3 regions of the Brevibacillus sp. NRS-1366 genome follow, and region 3 is predicted to be linked to each of the others. Evidence: riboswitches for the same ligand, from Rfam matches in the RefSeq annotation. Region 3 holds a riboswitch; each other region holds the start of a gene.
The links. A riboswitch is a leader RNA that binds a small molecule or an ion and turns the genes downstream of it on or off. The one in region 3 is predicted to bind S-adenosylmethionine.
Positions count from the first base shown of each region.

Region 1 (6,001 bases), on a different contig from region 3:
CAGTGAGATACTTCATTTCGTTCAGATAAGCCGCTGCACGTCGGTCCCCTTCGCCATTTACTTGAATGGGGGCATTTCCGTAGTTTAGCTCGCGCTCCGCAAATCCCCAGACGTCGCCTGCTCCAAGCAGACGATTTCCTTCATCAGCATCTCTTTTTGTTACTTCCTGCCCCGTATCGACAGCGAACCAGACCGTATCATGTGTGTCGTAGCTGACATAGCGAGAAATGAGTTGATAGTACTCTTCGTAGGTCAGAAAATGGTCAAAGGAAACCGCCAACTGTGACACCGTACCTTCCGGCAGCTTTTGCATGGTCGTCCAGGCAGGCGTCCGCAAATGCTCCGTCTCATCCAGAGTCATCTTTTCCCCTGTCGGGTAGCGGAAAAAGAGCTTTTGCTCCCTGACCCCGTTTGTCCATTGGGGACTGGCACTGCTTTTCCACAAGATGTTGGTGCTCTCAAAAATTCCGGCATTGCTGACCTCACTCCCTACCTGTTCGCGCAATTCCATGGTGATCTTTCCGTAAAATAAACCGACCTGCGAGCCGCTGCTACCTACAGTGACACCCGGCTGTGTGAAGTTGACCATGTCCTTGGCGACCCGGAACAAATCGTCATGCATGAGTGAACCGAACCAGCCGTTCACCACAAAAAGCAAAACACCGGCGATGAACGTAAGCCCCATCGTGAATGCAGAATTGGACAGACGCATCTTCCATTTTCCCCGGCGAATGATGGCTCGCTGCTTTTCTTCCGTGAGTGCCGCAAGCTCTTGTTTGCCAGAGTCCTGTCCTTGCTCTTCCCCCAAAAGAAGCCGCTCCAGCCTTTGGGCATAATCTTCATCTCTGATTACTTCTTCCCCCAGTCGCTTTTCTTCCCCGTCTGTCATCTCTCCACGAAGGTATCTGAGCAGCTTTTGCTCCCGAATGTCATCGTCCTTATTCGTCATCTACTCCATCCCTCCACATCTTTCGCATCTTTTGTCGCCCTCGAAACAAGGAGCGCTTCACGTCAGCCAAGTCTATTTCCAATATTTCCGCGATTTCTGCATAGGAAAATGGCATCGCAGCGAGCAGGATCACCTGTTTCTGCTTTTCCGGAAGCTGCAAAAGGAGCTCATTCGCCCATTCCCACATTTCCTTGTTCACGACTGTTTCGGCAGGGTCATCCACCAGATGATCTTCTCTTTCCGCCAGATGCTCTACCAACTGCAAAGGTCGCCTCATCTGTTTGCGATGCCAATCCACAAAAGCGTGATAGGCAACCTTGAATAGCCATGGTCTGACTTTTTCCCCGCGGTAATCATCGAGAGACAAAAAGGCGCGGAAAAACGTCTCCTGCGTCAGGTCTTCTGCCTGCCTCGCATCCCGTGTCAGCCGGAAAAGATAGCGGTAGATATCGTTTACGTGCAGTTTGTACACGTCCTCCAAGCTCACTTTCCCAACACTTCCACACCCTTTCATCCATTACCACGCGAATGGCGAAAAAAAGTTTCAGCTCTCGTCAAATTTCCTTGCGCAGGCGAGCACACCCGACGGAAAAACAATTTGACTCCCGTCTCAGAACGTCATATCATGAGGGTATCGCACATGAATCGTGTGAACCACATAACTCTTATCGCGAGCTGGCTGAGGGACTGGCCCTATGATGCCCGGCAACCGGCGCTATTCTACTATTTGTCTAGATAGCGAAACGGTGCTAATTCCAACGGATAAGAGTCGAGACAGGAGAATCACTTCTGCGCGTCTCGACTACTGACCCGAGAGATGAGAGGAGACGAAGACTCTTTTATAGTCGACAACCGCCTCCCTGCTCAACGGGGAGGCTATTTTGCATTTTCGCACACATTGAAAAGGAGGATTAGCCCTGGCATGAGTGAGCAACGTATCCTCGTAACCTATCTAACACAAGCCAAGGATCTGAATAAGAAAGCAGCAGCGATTGCCGTAGGAATGACTGTCGGTTCCTGGACTGACTTGCCTGCCGCAAAACAAGCAGAGCTGCAGCCATACCTGGGTGAAGCTGTGAGTGCCACCCCGCTGGAAACACTGGAGAACGGGGAAACACGCGGTCTGATTACCGTCAGCTACCCCACTCGCAATTTTACAGCTGACATTCCGTCTCTCTTGACGGGCATCTTCGGCAAACTATCCATGGACGGCAAGATAAAGCTAGTTGACGTAGTCTTTCCTGATTCGTTTCTCGCCGCTTTTCCCGGACCCAAATACGGGATCGATGGGCTGCGAAATCGCCTCGGCGCACAGAATCGTCCGCTGCTGATGAGCATCTTCAAGTCATGCCTCGGTCTTCCCTTCGATGATCTGAAAACCCAATTCCGGGCACAGGCATTGGGCGGTGTTGATCTGGTCAAAGATGACGAAATTTTCTTTGCAGATGACCGCGCTCCCTTTTTGGATCGGATCAAAGCATTCAAAGAAATCGCTCTGGAAACAGAAGCCGAAACGGGCAAACCGGTTCTTTACGCAGCCAATCTGACCGGCCCGGTGAATGAACTGAATGAAAAAGCAAAGCGTGCAGTAGACGCTGGCGCTGATTGTTTGCTGTTCAACGTACTGGCCTTTGGCTTCGATGCTCTGCACCGACTGGCACAAGATCCGGATGTCCACGTGCCTATCATGGCCCACCCGGCATTAGCTGGCGCCTATTATCCTTCGCCTGATTACGGGATCGCAACCCCGCTTCTGCTCGGTACACTGATGCGGATTGCCGGGGCAGACCTGGTCCTGTTCCCATCTCCATACGGCAACGTCGCCTTAGACAAATCGGAAGCCCTGCAGCTCGCCAAAAATCTTACGGCGCCCCTGGGTGGAATAAGACGTTCTTTCCCGGTTCCATCTGCTGGTATCCATCCCGGACTGGTTCCACAGTTGTTTGACGACTTCGGACTCGATCAAATCGTCAATGCAGGCGGTGGCATCCACGGTCATCCAGGAGGAGCTACGGCGGGAGCTAAAGCATTCGTCGCTGCAATTCGAGCAGTCACAGCCGGACGCACCCTGAAGGACGCCGCGTCCGAATCACCGGAGCTTGCCATCGCTCTGGAAAAATGGGGTGGCGGACAGTGAGCAAAAAACTAGTCTTGTTCTGTGATTTTGACGGAACCATTACCGAAAAAGACAACATCGTTGCAATCGTCCGCAAGTTTGCTCCGCCAGAATGGGAAGCGTTGACTGAGCAGATCCTTTCCCAAAAAATAAGCGTGCAGGAGGGCGTTGGAAAACTGTTTCAACTGCTCCCCTCCTCGCTCCGCCAAGAGATTGTAGACTATATCGTGAACGAAGCCACGATTCGTCCTGGCTTCCCCGAATTCGTCAGCTTTTGCCGCAAGGAAGGCATCGAGCTTTTGATCACGAGCGGAGGGATCGACTTTTTCGTGGAGCCCATCCTCTCCCCGTTTGATCTATCCGGTGTGCCGATCTACTGCAATGGCAGTGATTTCTCAGGTGAACGAATCACCATTACATGGCCGCACTCTTGCGACGATCACTGCACGAACGGATGTGGAATGTGCAAGACAACTATCATCCGCCGCTACGATCCTGCTAGCCATTATCGCGTTGTCATTGGCGATTCCATCACCGATTTGGCTGGAGCAAAGATTGCTGATTTCGTCATCGCCCGCTCCTTCCTCGCCCAAAAATCGGAGGAGCTGCAATTGCCTCATCAAACATTCGCCACGTTCCACGACGTGATTGCCATTTTGCAAGTATTGAAACAGGAGGTCGTCTGATCCATGACAGCAACACTAGAGCAACGTATGGACGCATTTCGCCGTCTCGATGACGCCAAGCTGACATTTGCGGGGCGGGACTGGTTCCCCGGCACCAGTGGCAATCTTTCGATTAAAATAGAGAGTGAACCGCTGCAATTCGCGGTGACAGCAAGCGGCAAGGATAAAACAAAGCTTTCCCCAGAAGATTATCTGGTTGTGGACAAAGACTCCCGCCCGGTGGACCCGACTTCACTCAAACCATCGGCGGAAACATTGATCCACGCCGTGGTCTACAAAAAATTCCCGCAGGCAGGTGCCTGCTTCCATGTTCATACGGTGTGGAATAACCTCATCTCTGAACTGTACTTTGGACAACGCGCCTTCTCCATTTCGGGGCAGGAGCTGATCAAGGGCCTGGGAATCTGGGAAGAAAACGCACGTATCACGGTCCCGATTGTTGAGAACTTTGCCGATATTCCCACTCTTGCTGCCGCAATCGAAAAAGTGATCACCCCGGAAGTCCCTGGTGTCCTCATCCGCAATCACGGGATTTATGCCTGGGGCGGCAACAACTTCGAGGCCAAGCGTCACCTGGAAGCATTTGAATTCCTGTTTGAGTATCACGCCCGCTGGCTGCAACTGCGCCAAGCTGCCGTGTCCACTACACCTACTAATTGAGGAGGAATGAAACGATGGCACAAATACGTTTTCACGACAACAACGAGTACATTAGCTCTGCAGAAGAAGTAGTTGCCTTTCTGAATTCCCAAGGGATCATCTATGAAAACTGGGGAGTCGATCGTCTGGACCCAAAACACCGCGACAACTACAGCCCGAGTGAAGAAGAAAAACAAGAGATTCTGGACGCTTTCAAACCTGAAATCGACGATATCAGCAAGCGCCGTGGCTACTTGACAGCGGATATTATCGTCCTGTCCGACAAAGTCCCGAATTTGGATGAGCTTTTGGTGAAATTCAAAGGTGAGCACCATCATACAGATGACGAGTGCCGCTTCTGCGTAGATGGCCATGGCATTTTTGCGATCAAAGGCCAAAACGACCGTTATTTCGACGTTGAGCTATCGCCTGGCGATCTGATCTCTGTACCACCTAACTACCGTCATTACTTCACCTTGATGGACGACCGCAAAATCAAAGCGATCCGCCTGTTTGTTACACCAGCAGGCTGGGAAGCCATCTATTAATGAGGAAGAACCCTGGTGCTTGTTGGTGTACCAGGGTTTCTTTTTTGATTGTTTCCTTTTCTTATTTCACTACACCATTTCCTTTAATAGACACATCAGGAATGACACGAACATCGGCATTGGCAAATGCTTTTGGCCAATCATCCTCTACCTTCTTCCACTCTTTGTACGCATAAGCACGCGCATACAGCCCAAAGCCAAACGGATCGGTATTCACCTTTTGGCATTTCTTTATTAATTGGGTGTATTCCTTGTGCAATTCTTGTTCGATCAATTTCTCCAGTTTTTTATGGTCCTTTTCCATGTTGAACGGAAACAATCTCTCGGAAATGGCAATTCTCAGCTTTAGATGAACGTCAAAATGAAACCTGCCGTTTTTGTATTCGGTCTTCACCTTTCTGGATACACCCTTCACATGATAACTAACCTTGTCCTTCACAATTTTTTGGGAGCTGTCTTCCTTCAAATTTACAGGAATCGTGAGCAAAATTTCCCCCCTCTTTTCATAGAGCAGCATTTGCAAGAGGATGCTTTCCTTCGCATCAATCAGCGTTTTGTAAGTTCCGTTTTTAGATAGTAGTGCCGTCCCTACGATCATGGCCGCCTTGTCCTTTTTCAACTCCGTCACTGAGGGGGTCATCCCTTTTTCAAACATTTGCCGGTGCAGCTCCTGTGCTCTTGTTCTGACGGTAAGATTTCTGGAGTTAGCTGTATCAATCAGTTTGGTTAGATGCAAAGCCAGACGAGGCTTGTCCTTTGGTTTGAAGTGAAAGAGATTGTGAACATGCCCGTCAAAAACAATAATCCGCGCATTCACGGTAAATCGCGCATCACGAAAAACCACATCTAATAGCCTGAACCAATCTGGATGCTGTAAGAGCCGCTTTCCCAGAACAATCACCTGTATTTTCCCTGCAACGGTTAGAGCTGTTACCAGTCTGTCGTATCCAAGTCTCGCCTCACGTTGGGTATCTGCTCTTACCCCAAATTCCTCCGACTTTTCCTTCGCTTCCTTGCTGAAAACGGGACTGGTCATATAAAACAGAAGTTCATTTTTTTCGTT
Region 1 is NZ_JBITPN010000021.1:106,276-112,276, forward strand. It holds gene ACIFQN_RS14745 (anti-sigma factor) at 1-949, opposite strand, end outside; gene ACIFQN_RS14750 (sigma-70 family RNA polymerase sigma factor) at 939-1,436, opposite strand; SAM riboswitch class I at 1,612-1,718, shown strand; gene ACIFQN_RS14755 (2,3-diketo-5-methylthiopentyl-1-phosphate enolase) at 1,872-3,086, shown strand; gene ACIFQN_RS14760 (2-hydroxy-3-keto-5-methylthiopentenyl-1-phosphate phosphatase) at 3,083-3,751, shown strand; gene ACIFQN_RS14765 (methylthioribulose 1-phosphate dehydratase) at 3,755-4,411, shown strand; gene ACIFQN_RS14770 (1,2-dihydroxy-3-keto-5-methylthiopentene dioxygenase) at 4,426-4,938, shown strand; gene ACIFQN_RS14775 (Ger(x)C family spore germination protein) at 5,000-6,001, opposite strand, start outside.
Region 1: linked by a shared signal. The riboswitch ahead of ACIFQN_RS14755 (2,3-diketo-5-methylthiopentyl-1-phosphate enolase) and the one ahead of ACIFQN_RS25875 (methionine ABC transporter ATP-binding protein) in region 3 are both predicted to bind S-adenosylmethionine.

Region 2 (6,001 bases), on a different contig from region 3:
TCGGCAGCTGTGGATGTCCAGCCAGGTGACTATGTCCAAGCCGTATTCGACCATATCGGTGAAGTGAGTGTTCGTTTTGGAGCTTAAAGGGGAAGCATCGGATTGAAGGAGGACAGTAAATGTCGAAAGCAAAAGTTGCCATTATCGGATCCGGCAATATAGGCACCGATCTCATGATGAAGGTACGCCGCTCGAATATTTTAGAATTGACGACTATGATTGGGATTGATCCTGAATCCGACGGCCTTCTACGTGCAAGAGAGCTGGGATATGAGACGATTGACACAGGAATTAATGGATTTGTGGAGAGGGCTGAACTGGCGGATATTTTGTTTGATGCTACATCTGCAAAGTCGCATATCCGTCATGCCAAGGTGTTAAAGAACTTGAACAAGAAAGTCATCGATATGACACCGGCAGCCGTAGGCCCTTTTGTTGTACCAGCGGTTAACCTACATTCTCATTTGGAAGCAGAAAATATTAATCTCATCACTTGCGGCGGTCAAGCGACAATTCCTTTGGTCCATGCTGTAAACCAGGTTTGTTCCGTTACTTATGCCGAAATCGTTGCTACGATATCCAGTCGGAGCGCAGGGCCTGGAACGCGCGCAAATATTGATGAATTTACCGAAACGACAGCCCGTGGAATCGAGTTGGTCGGAGGTGCAAAAAAAGGAAAAGCGATTATCATATTAAACCCGGCCGAACCTCCAATCTTGATGCGTGATACGGTATATTGTTTGGTAGAAAACATGAAAGAGACAGAGGTTGCTCGTTCCATACAGCAAATGGTCGAAAACGTTCAATCCTACGTTCCAGGATATCGACTTCGAAGGGAGCCGATTTTCGAAGGAAACAAGGTCACCATTTTCATAGAAGTGGAAGGTGCGGGCGACTACTTGCCTACCTATTCCGGGAATCTGGATATTATGACTTCTGCAGGTGTAAAGGTTGCCGAAGAATTTGCAAAAAAGAAGCTTGCGACACATTTGCAATAAGCAGGGGAGGTGACGATCATGGAAAGAGACTCGAAGATATATATAACTGAAGTGGCATTACGAGATGGAAGTCATGCCATTTCTCATCAATATACTGTCGATCAAGTAAAAAGAGTTACGAAAGCGCTGAACGAAGCGAATGTTCCTTATATTGAGGTTTCTCATGGTGATGGCCTCGCAGGTTCGTCTTTGCAATACGGGTTATCCAGAACAAATGAAATGGAATTAATTGAGACCGCAGTAGCCAACTGCACCCAAGCAAAGGTCGCTGTGCTCCTGCTACCGGGTATTGGCACGGTAAAAGAATTAAAGGAAGCGGCCGGCTTAGGGGCGAAAATGGCACGAATCGCGACTCATGTAACAGAGGCCGACGTATCGGCCCAACATCTTTCATCGGCCAAAGATCTGGGAATGGAGACCGTTGGATTCTTAATGATGTCCCACATGGTTCCAGTTGACAAACTAATCGAACAGGCGAAGCTGATGGAGAGCTATGGGGCGGATACGGTCTATATGGTTGACTCGGCAGGAGCATTACTGCCGCATCAAGTTGAAGAACGGATTCGCGCATTGCGGAATCATTTGGGTGTTAACATTGGTTTTCATGGTCATAATAATTTGTCTTTGGCTATGGCCAATACGTTGGTTGCGATAGAGCAGGGGGCTACCCGTATTGATGGAAGCGTTCGTTGCTTGGGCGCGGGTGCCGGAAATACGCAAACCGAGGTTCTGGTTGCAGTACTTGATCGACTAGGCATTTCGACAGGGATCGACCTCTATAAAATGATGGATTTGGCAGAAGATGTAGTCGCTCCTATTCTTCAGGCTCCTCAGGAAATCAATAGGGATAGCTTGGCATTAGGGTATGCCGGTGTCTATTCCAGTTTTCTGCTACATTCCAAGCGGGCCGCCCAACAATTTGGCGTGGACTCCCGCGACATCCTTATTCAACTCGGGAAACGAAAAGTAGTCGGTGGACAAGAAGATATGATCGTGGATGTTGCGGCAGAAATGGCGAATAAGCGATGACATCTGCAAGCGGCATGACGGCTTTTGCGAATGGGTCAGACCGGCAGCAATTGATGAAACGGATTACGTGGGTCGTTGCGCTCGGTGTTCTGCTCAACCCGCTGAATTCATCCATGATCGCCGTCGCGCTGCTGGAAATCGGGTCCGATTTCGGAATTGGCATAACAACTGTAACCTGGCTGATTTCGAGCTTCTACTTGGCGGCGACGGTAGGCCAGCCGCTGATGGGCAAGATTGCGGACCTATTCGGACCTCGCCGCGTGTTCTGTATCGGAATGACTCTGGTTATCGCCAGCAGCCTCCTCTCCATTTGGGCGCCGTCATTCGGTTGGCTGCTGGTCTTAAGGGTCTTGCAAGCATTTGGAACCACAAGTGCTTTTCCGGCAGGTCTGTCGATCATTCGCTCCATTTCCGGGACGGTAGACGGCGATGACGGCAAAAGCTCGGCTTCGGCGCTTGGGTTACTGTCCATCACGGCAAACGTAATGGCTGCATTCGGACCTACGCTGGGCGGCCTGCTCGTTACGAATGCGGGATGGCAGTCTATCTTCTGGATTAACATACCGATTGCGCTAGTCGTGCTCATTCTGGCTTTCAGATGGATTCCCGCGGACAGGAAGAATCCATCCTCAGCAGAACGTGGAAGCGTATTTCACTTGCTGGATTTGCCTGGAATTATCTTGTTCAGCGCCATGTTCACAAGCTTGATTTTTTTCCTTTTCTCGCTGGGCAAAGGAACGCAGTGGTGGTTGCTGATCGTCGTTCTGATCGCTGCGGCTTTCCTGATTCTGCGGGAGCTGCGCACAGACAAGCCGTTTCTGGACATAAGAATGCTAACCTCGAATATTCGGCTTGCTTCCGTATTTGTTCAGTATGCCGGCATGAACTTCGTCTTCTATTCGCTCTTCTTCGGTTTGCCCATGTGGCTAGGTCAAGTTAGAGGATATGAAGCGCAGACGGCCGGATTATTAATGCTTCCTTTCGCGGGGATCGGCGTATTGACGACGCCTCTCGCTGTCCGAATGATTCGCAGTTCAAGTTACCGACAGCCCATCATTATCGGCGGTATTGTGCTCGTGATCGGTACGCTCCTCCTGCTTGCGATTGGACCAAATACGCCTGTTGCGATCATTCTGCTCGTTGTAGCAGTCATTGGGATTCCCAATGGAATGTACAACATGGGGCTTTTCACGGCACTGTACAGCCATACGAAAGCGGAGGAAACGGGCGTCGCTTCTGGCTTGTTTCAGACGTTCCGTTCAATAGGCACCATTTTTTCCATCAGTTTGCTCGGGCTTATTTTCGACGGCACGGTGACGACTTCAGGTTTGCATTTTATTGCCGTCGTGACGGCAGGTATAAGCGCCGGGCTCCTGATCGTTGGTTGTTCCAGGAAACTTACTTAATAAATTCCGATCATTTGAAGGATGCAACCCATTTTTTGCCAAATGATATCCGCGCAACTTGACACGCAAACCCCTCTCAAGTAAGATAAAATTGCTAAAAAACATTATATTCCGTGTGCTTTACTTATGTAGAGAGGTGGAGGGACTGGCCCTATGAAACCCGGCAGCGGATCTGATCCATACAGTTATGCCTGGTGGATACAGATGCTGTGCCAATTCCAGCAGGATACATTCCTGGCAGATAAGGACGTGACGAAGCTGATCTACCCCTTTTTCTGTAAAGAAAGAGGGGTTTTTGCAGTACATTGATAAAAAAGCAGGACCCGACAGAAAGGAAATGAAGAAAGATGCGCATTCACCCCTCCGACATGATTGATCGGTTACCGACCCAGTTTTTCGCTACACTGGTGGCAAAAGTAAACAAAGTGATCGCGGCAGGTCATGATGTGATCAATCTGGGCCAAGGCAACCCTGATTTGCCCACACCACAGCATATTATCGAAGAATTACAAGCCCAAGCGGCGCAGCCTCTTCATCACAAATACCCGCCTTTTTCAGGACGACTGGAACTAAAGCAGGCAGTGGCACACTGGTACAAACAAGAATTCGATGTAGATCTCGATCCCGAAGAAGAAGTGGCTATTCTGTTTGGCAGCAAAACCGGTCTCGTGGAAATTTGCCAGGTGCTGATGAACAAAGGGGACGTAGCCTTGGTTCCAGATCCAGGCTATCCTGATTACTGGTCAGGCGTAGCGGTTGTAGACGGTCGGATGGTGATGATGCCACTCAAGTCGGAAAATCAGTTTCTCCCGGATTACAGCCAAATCTCCCAGGCGGATTTGGAGCGGGCCAAGCTGATGTTCTTGAACTACCCGAACAACCCGACTGCGGTCAATGCACCGTTTGAATTTTATGAAGAGACGGTTCGTTTTGCCCGTAAAAATGAGATCGTGGTTTGCCATGACTTCGCTTATGGCGCGATTAGCTACGACGGACAAAAACCTGTCAGCTTTATGCAAGTGCCAGGTGCAAAGGAAGTAGGCGTGGAATTTTACACCCTGTCTAAAACGTATAACATGGCCGGCTGGCGTGTAGGTGCAATGGTTGGCAATCGTGAGTTGGTTCGTCTGATTAATCTGATTCAAGACCACTATTTCGTCAGTCTGTTCGGGGCGGTCCAGATGGCTGCGGCTCGTGCGATGACAGGCTCTCAGCAGTGCGTCCGTGACCTGGTTGCTGTATACGAAGGTCGCCGCAATGCCTTGTACTCGAATTTACACCGCATTGGCTGGCAAGCACAGCCATCGCAAGGTTCGTTTTTCGCATGGCTTCCTATTCCAAGTGGTTTTTCTTCGGTCGAGTTTTCAGATTTGTTACTGGAAAAAGCGCATGTAGTTGTAGCGCCCGGTAATGGCTTTGGTCCGACAGGAGAAGGCTACGTCCGGGCAGCACTCTTATCCGATGAGCAGCGATTGGCAGAGGCCGTGAAGCGAATCGAGGAATTGGGCTTGTTCAACAAAGGAAAATAGGTGTTTCCAATGGATCAGACCACATATGCTGGTAAACAGCAGCTGTGGTCTTTTTGGTACAGATAGGAATTTATAGCCCTCCTAAGAGTGTCTGGAAAGGGGCTGTAGTGGGAGAAGCCTATTTCCATTCAGCGCTCCGGTCTCCACCCGCCGAACACAAGCTATCGCTTGCGTCCGGCGGGGCCTGGTCTCTGTCCTACAAGGAAGTGTAGACTGTCCGCTCCGTTTTTTGTTCATTTGACCAACGTTTTATGTTGAAAGTTTCTCAAAGAACCCCAATGGAAAGCCCAGAAGAAGGAAGTAGGGAAGACTCAAGGCTGGCCGAGGAAAAGGGAGAAAAAAGCGAAGCTCTTTGGGGCCCAGCCGAGGTGGAATGAAAAAAGGGAAACACGGTCTTAAGCGTCCACCTTTGAGAAGGGTCATGAATCGGCTACTTTGGACGCGGTTTCGCTTTTTTCATGGAACCGTGCAGGGATGACCCCTCAGCAAGGGACTGGGGAAGCTGGAGCATTTTCTCCCTTTTCCTCTCCTCCACAATAGCCTCACTGACCACGTAGCCAAAGGACGTGGACGCACTTCCCGCGTTTTTCTAATCATTCTCATTAAAAATCATTCTCATTATTGACAGATAATGATTTTCATTATACGATGGTGTTGTTAATGATAATTAGTCTCAACGTTGACTCGTCATTCATGAAAAGCAGGAGGGTAACATGCGCTATCAGATTAACGGTTACACGGATATGTATACGGTGATCGCCAACGAGCGTAAGGTAGGCGGAGCCATTGAAGCAGGCCAGGTTCGTCTGCGTACGGGTGAAGTTTTTACAAATGCCGTCCTCACTCGCTTGGAAATGTCAGGTGCGCATTTTTGCTCGATTGGTTTTGTGACTGAGGAAGGGAAGCGACTGATTGTTCACGTAAACGATGTGAGCATGGTTGCCGATGCACGTCATGTAAATGTATGTGAGCTCAGCAACGACTGTATGCGAGCAGAAAAAACAGCAGATCGTCTGAAGCGACTAAAGCGCCTTTGTGA
Region 2 is NZ_JBITPN010000051.1:80,576-86,576, reverse strand. It holds gene ACIFQN_RS29605 (2-keto-4-pentenoate hydratase) at 1-87, shown strand, start outside; gene ACIFQN_RS29600 (acetaldehyde dehydrogenase (acetylating)) at 120-998, shown strand; gene dmpG (4-hydroxy-2-oxovalerate aldolase) at 1,017-2,027, shown strand; gene ACIFQN_RS29590 (MFS transporter) at 2,024-3,433, shown strand; SAM riboswitch class I at 3,555-3,681, shown strand; gene ACIFQN_RS29585 (pyridoxal phosphate-dependent aminotransferase) at 3,781-4,962, shown strand; gene ACIFQN_RS29580 (hypothetical protein) at 5,676-6,001, shown strand, end outside.
Region 2: linked by a shared signal. The riboswitch ahead of ACIFQN_RS29585 (pyridoxal phosphate-dependent aminotransferase) and the one ahead of ACIFQN_RS25875 (methionine ABC transporter ATP-binding protein) in region 3 are both predicted to bind S-adenosylmethionine.

Region 3 (6,001 bases):
TTTCGTTTACTTGGATATTCGGTTGCACGTAATCGGTAAATTCTTTGATTTCCAAGTTTACACCTTGTTCTTTCAGCTTAGGCTGAACGAATTTCAGGATTTCTGCGTGCGGTACAGCAGAAGCACCGATTTTCAGCGTCACTTCTTGTTGTCCGCCTTGCGCGTTGCCGTCTGTAGCTGGAGCGGTTTCTGTTTTGCCTCCGCAAGCAGCCAAAGAAAATGCCAATACAGTAGTAAGTACAGATACGACTAGTTTCTTCACAGTAGATTTCCCCCTTTTTTTGTAAACCAGTTTAAAACGATATATGGAAAGACCTTACTTGCGGCTGTATTTGAGAACCAGGCGGTCTCCCAGCGATTGCAAGATCTGCACCAACACAAGCAAAATAATAACCGTTACAATCATGACATCCGTCTGGAAACGCTGGTATCCATAGCGAATAGCCAGGTCACCCAAACCACCGCCGCCAATTACGCCTGACATCGCCGTGTAGGACACGAGCGCTACCGTCGTAATGGTAATGCCTGCAATCAGACCAGAACGAGACTCCGGCAGAAGCACGTTCCACACGATTTGCCAATTGGACGCACCCATCGACTGCGCTGCCTCGGTTACCCCGCGATCTACTTCACGCAGAGACGTTTCTACCAAGCGGGCAAAGAAAGGTGCAGCCCCGATGACCAACGGCGGGATGGAACCAAGTACACCAAGTGATGTACCCACGATTGCTTTGGTAACAGGGATCAATAAAATCATCAAAATGATAAAGGGAACCGAACGCAGGACGTTTACGATAAAAGATGCCACCATATAAAAACCGCGGTTCGCAAGGAGCTGCCCCCTGGAAGTGAGAAAGAGGATCACACCCAGCGGCAGACCAATCAGGACTGTAAACAAAGTAGAAAAGCCAAGCATGGAGAGGGTGTCTACGGTTCCAATGCCGATCTCAGACCAGTCGACATTTTTCATTTGCAACCATTCCATCTATATCACCTCCACTTCAAGGCCGCTTTGTCGCAGCTTCTCGATCGTCTGTTTGTTCTGCTCGGCATCGCCTTCGAGCTCGACGACCAGCTGACCATACGGCGTATCTTTCATGCGGGAAATCGTCCCTTGCAGGATGCTGAATACGGTACCTGTTTCTTGCATCGTCTGGAACAAAATCGGCTTATACGTCTGTTCTCCCAAAAAGGTGACGCGAGCAATAGTACGATTGCCTGAGGCTTTCTCATGGGCAACCGCTTCTCGCAGCTCATTGGAATCTGCCACCTGCTCCACAAATTCCTGTGTAGTCGGATGCTTCGGTTTGAGGAATACTTCGAGTACTTTCCCTTCCTCGACGATCAGTCCACCGTCAATTACCCCTACGCGGTCACAAATCGAGCGGATGACCTGCATCTCATGCGTAATCAGGACGATGGTCAATCCCAGCTTGCGGTTGATGTCGAGCAGCAGAGCCAAAATGGAATTGGTCGTCTGCGGGTCAAGCGCGGATGTCGCTTCGTCGCATAGCAATACTTTGGGGGCGTTCGCCAAGGCGCGGGCAATCCCTACGCGCTGCTTTTGCCCCCCTGAAAGCTGTGCCGGATATTTGTCGCGATGAGCTTCCAGCCCTACCAGCTTCAGCAAATCATCTACTTTTTGTTTGATCTCGGCCTTTGGTCGTTTCGCCAGCTTGAGAGGAAACGCAACATTCTCTCCAACAGTCGCAGAGGACAGCAGATTGAAGTGTTGAAAAATCATCCCGACATGACGACGCTGCTCCTGCAGTTTGCGGTCATCCAGTTTGGTCAGATCCACGCCATCAACGATGACTTCCCCCGAGGTTGGTCGTTCCAACAGGTTCATGCAACGGATTAATGTACTTTTTCCTGCACCGGAATGTCCAATAATCCCATATATTTCTCCCTTATCTATAGAGAGGTCTATTCCGAGCAACGCTGGAATTTTTTCACCGTTTACTAAGTAGCTTTTATGCAAATTGCGCAGTTGAATCAAACAATTCCACCTCCTATAAAAAAACCACTATCGATGCCTGCTCACGAGGAGCGACCGCGTTTTAGTGGAAGGTTTTTATGCGCTCCGGGAAGTTTAAGCAAGGATGCTTTCACACTGTGAAGTACTTAAACTTTCCTATGCGTTAAAAAAACACGATCCACTAAAACAACGGACCCCTTTTTCATCAAACGAAAAAGGGGCTGCAACGCATGTATACGTTCGCATCCACCCTTCTCATCTATCAAGATCCAATCAATCTTGTAGGAATTGGCACCGCTCTCGTCTATTCGAAAATAGACCGGTTGCCGGGCTTCATAGGGCCTGTCCCTCCGCCTCTCTTGATAAGAAAGATATCCACGTATATTATGTTCGGTTTACATATTTTCGTGATACAAGTCGGATTATATCGCTTTTGAAAATAGTAAGTCAATAGTAATAGTAGGTAAAAACTTTTTTCTAATCCATCAGGGGTCGACATCAAGCGATTGGAGGTTGTTTGGCACTCTAAAAAAAACAGCACGCTCAATTTGGCGTGCTGTTAGACGTTTCTTCGATTGGCTGCATGGCCTCTGCAGTAGCAGGCTGGAGCTTTTCTTGAATAAAGGATTGTACTTGATCTACATCTGGGATCAGAACCGATCCTGCCTTGTGGGATTCATGGAACATGCCCATCGGCGGCAGTTGGTAGTTACCTGGTGCTTGTGTATTCAAATTCAGTCCGAGAGCAGATAGCTTCAGCATATCCATCGAGCCGATGTTGGTTTGTACATATGGTGTAATTTCTTTTAGAATGTTCGGCAATTGAATCAGAGTTGTACCGCTCTTCATCTGACTCGCTACAGCAGCCATCAATTTACGCTGCCGCTCTGTGCGCGTATAATCTGAAGTAGCGTCGTGACGAAAACGAACGTACTGCAAAGCCTTGTTCCCGTCTAACTGCTGCAACCCTTTTTTGAGATTAATATCGTAGACGCCCTTGTCTGTTGGATCGTGGTAGTACATGTTTTTCTCCACATCCAGCTCCACACCGCCTACTGCATCAATCAATGCCTTGAAGCCTTCAAAATCTGTAATGACATAGCGATCAACAGGCAAACCTGTAAACTGACTAACGGTTTTCATCGCCAGCTCAGGTCCTCCGTCTACAATCGCTGAATTGATTCGTGAACTGCCATTTCCCGGAATGTCCACATAGGTATCCCGCAAAATAGAGAATAGATCATAGCGCTTTGTTACCGGATCAATACTGACCACCATCATAGAGTCCGAACGAGGGAGTCCGTTATTTTTCATTCCCCGGCGGTCTACCCCCATCAACAGGATATTGACCCGTTCTTTGCCATCCCACTGAGGAATTTCAGCCGCTTTTGTCGCTGCCCCACCATCCGGCAAAGCTGGCGTAAAGATATTGGGCCCTTGAATGTTTTGTGCAAATTGATAAAAGGAATATCCGTAGTATCCTGCTGTTGATGCAATCACAACTAACATCAGGAGCAACACTCGTTTCCATATTCGCATAAAAACTACTCCACCTTATTGTCTTTTGTATCTGATGTGAACTCCATCCATCTCTCCACATTGTTTAGTATACTCGAAACTGGACAAAGTGGAGCAGCCTTTATTTGGGTAGCGGCACTTATTAAACTTATACATTTACAATGTTTTTAATATTCGTTATACTATTTGCAAACTTATTTTAAGGGGTGAGTTATTGTGATTTCCCCAGCCTCCCTGCTGAATCGTTATCCACGGGAAGCGCTATTTTTCCTGGTTGCCAGCTTCATCAACTCTTCCGGCAGCGCATTTATGTGGCCCCTTACTACCCTTTATGTACATACTGTTTTGCAACGCTCCATGACCGAAGCCGGATTTGTGCTGATGGTCCAATCACTGGCTGGGATCGTGGGACAATTCGTCGGTGGATCACTTTTTCATCGGCTCGGTGCCAAGCGACTCATCGTTGGTGCCTTGCTCATTCAGGGACTCATTCAGTTGTCCATTCCCCTCGTTTCTAGTTGGCCTGTCTATTTGGCACTGATGACGGGTCTTGGTTTCACTTTCAACCTTTCTTTTCCGGCTATTCAGGCATTTATTGGTTTTCGCTGGAGGGAGCAGCGGCGTGAATTGTTTAACATTGTTTATGTTGGCAATAATTTAGGGATGGCCATCGGTACCTCTTTGGCAGGTGTGATTGCCACTTTTTCCTTCCAGCTTACCTTTTTGTTCAATAGTGGGAGTACACTTCTTTTCGCATTGTTCTTCTTCCTTTTTATGAAGAATATCTCTCATCGAGAACTTGTTGGGGAAACATCGGCAGAGGCGCAAAAACGCGGGCAGGGTACGAATACATTCGCGCTTTTGCTCCGATATCAACTGTATTTTTTCATGGCCTTGGGCGGTGCTTTTATCTTTTTTGCCAATACGGTTTGGAATACAGGCGTCGCCCCTTACATTACTGAGCAAGGCATGCCGCTTTCCTCTTATAGCTGGCTGTGGACGATCAACGGGATCATTATTTTTGCTGGTCAGCCCATTACGACCTGGTTAAAACGCATTCTGCGGCAAAATCTGTCTGCCCAGCTCGTCGCCAGTGCGGTTCTCTACGCGTTAGGATTCGGTTTCATCCTGTTGTACCACGGCAGCTATTCCGCTTTTGTCATCGGGATGATCATTACGACGTTTGGAGAAATGCTGATCTCTCCCACTATTCCTACCTTTATCACGGAGAGAACCGGGGAGTCTGCACCGTTTTATTTGGGCGTAGTAGGCGCTATTACTACAGTAGGTCGTTTACTCGGGCCACTCGCGATGGGCTTCATGTACGATCAGGGAGGTGTGGAGCCCACTCTGGTGCTGGCGACAATCGTCTCCTTTGCTGCCGTAATCTTGTGTATGCTCCATTCCTTTTTCCAGCGTGAAAAAAAGGGGCAGCAGCACGCAGGGACGTTTTGATATCGGGAAAAAACGGGGCAGAACAAAAAATGAAAAAGTGTAAAACCTCTCGGAAAGTTGCTTTTGGGGAGGAGAGAAAAAAGCAGAAAACGCTCCAGATTCTTGGGCCTCCCGCTGTGGGTCACCCTGGGCAGCTCCATTCCAAAAACGAAACCGCGTCCAAAGTAGACGACCCCAGAAGTAGCTCAGGGGTGGACGCTTAAAAACGTGTTTCGTTTTTTCCATTGCGCTTCGGTCGGCGTCCCAAAGATCTTGCGCTTATTTCTGCTTTTTTCTCTTACCAGCGTTGCTCTATTTTCGAAGATATTCATGAAATTATAAGAAAACCCCTATCGAGGCATCTTCAAAGAGGAGGACCGCGTTTTAGCGGAAGGTTATTCTTGCTGAACCAGGACGCAGATACGGAGAAGTTTAGGCTTTCTGATTCAATTAGAAAAAGCTGCCGAGATTTCCTCGACAGCTCCCTCTTCCCTTCCCATTCATATCACAGGCGGGCATGTGAGCGACTTCCCGTTCGCTTCTAAACCTAGCCCCAATATGTACGGAACAGCAACATGGCTCCACGCTTCTGGATTCGGTGCAGCAGCTACTTCATCTGGCGAACATGACCGAAGCATGGAAGTATCAATACTGCCGCCCGGATCGAGGGCGACCGCTGCCATTCCCTGGGGCAATTCCGCAGCGAGCGACTGGGTCAAGCCTTCAATCGCAAATTTGGAAGCGCAGTAGGGTGCGAGCATCGCCTCTCCATATCTGCCCCAATAAGAGCTAATATTCACCATAATTCCCCCGCGCGCACGTTCAACCATATACGGTAAAAAAGCTCGAATGACATGGAAAACTCCGTTCACATTCACGTTCATAACCATCGCAAACTCACTCGGTGCCAGGTCAATGACAGCACGATTTTGATTCACGATAGAAGCATTATTAATAAGCAGATCTGGAACACCGACCTCTGCATAGACGTGCTTTGCCCATTTTTCTACCTGCCGCATATCTGCTACGTCGACTACTTGAAGTCATGCTTATCTCCGAACTGGCTGCATA
Region 3 is NZ_JBITPN010000040.1:5,092-11,092, reverse strand. It holds gene ACIFQN_RS25885 (MetQ/NlpA family ABC transporter substrate-binding protein) at 1-262, opposite strand, end outside; gene ACIFQN_RS25880 (methionine ABC transporter permease) at 317-985, opposite strand; gene ACIFQN_RS25875 (methionine ABC transporter ATP-binding protein) at 986-1,999, opposite strand; SAM riboswitch class I at 2,231-2,347, opposite strand; gene ACIFQN_RS25870 (LCP family protein) at 2,522-3,517, opposite strand; gene ACIFQN_RS25865 (MFS transporter) at 3,713-4,951, shown strand; partial or broken gene ACIFQN_RS25860 (SDR family oxidoreductase) at 5,431-6,001, opposite strand, start outside.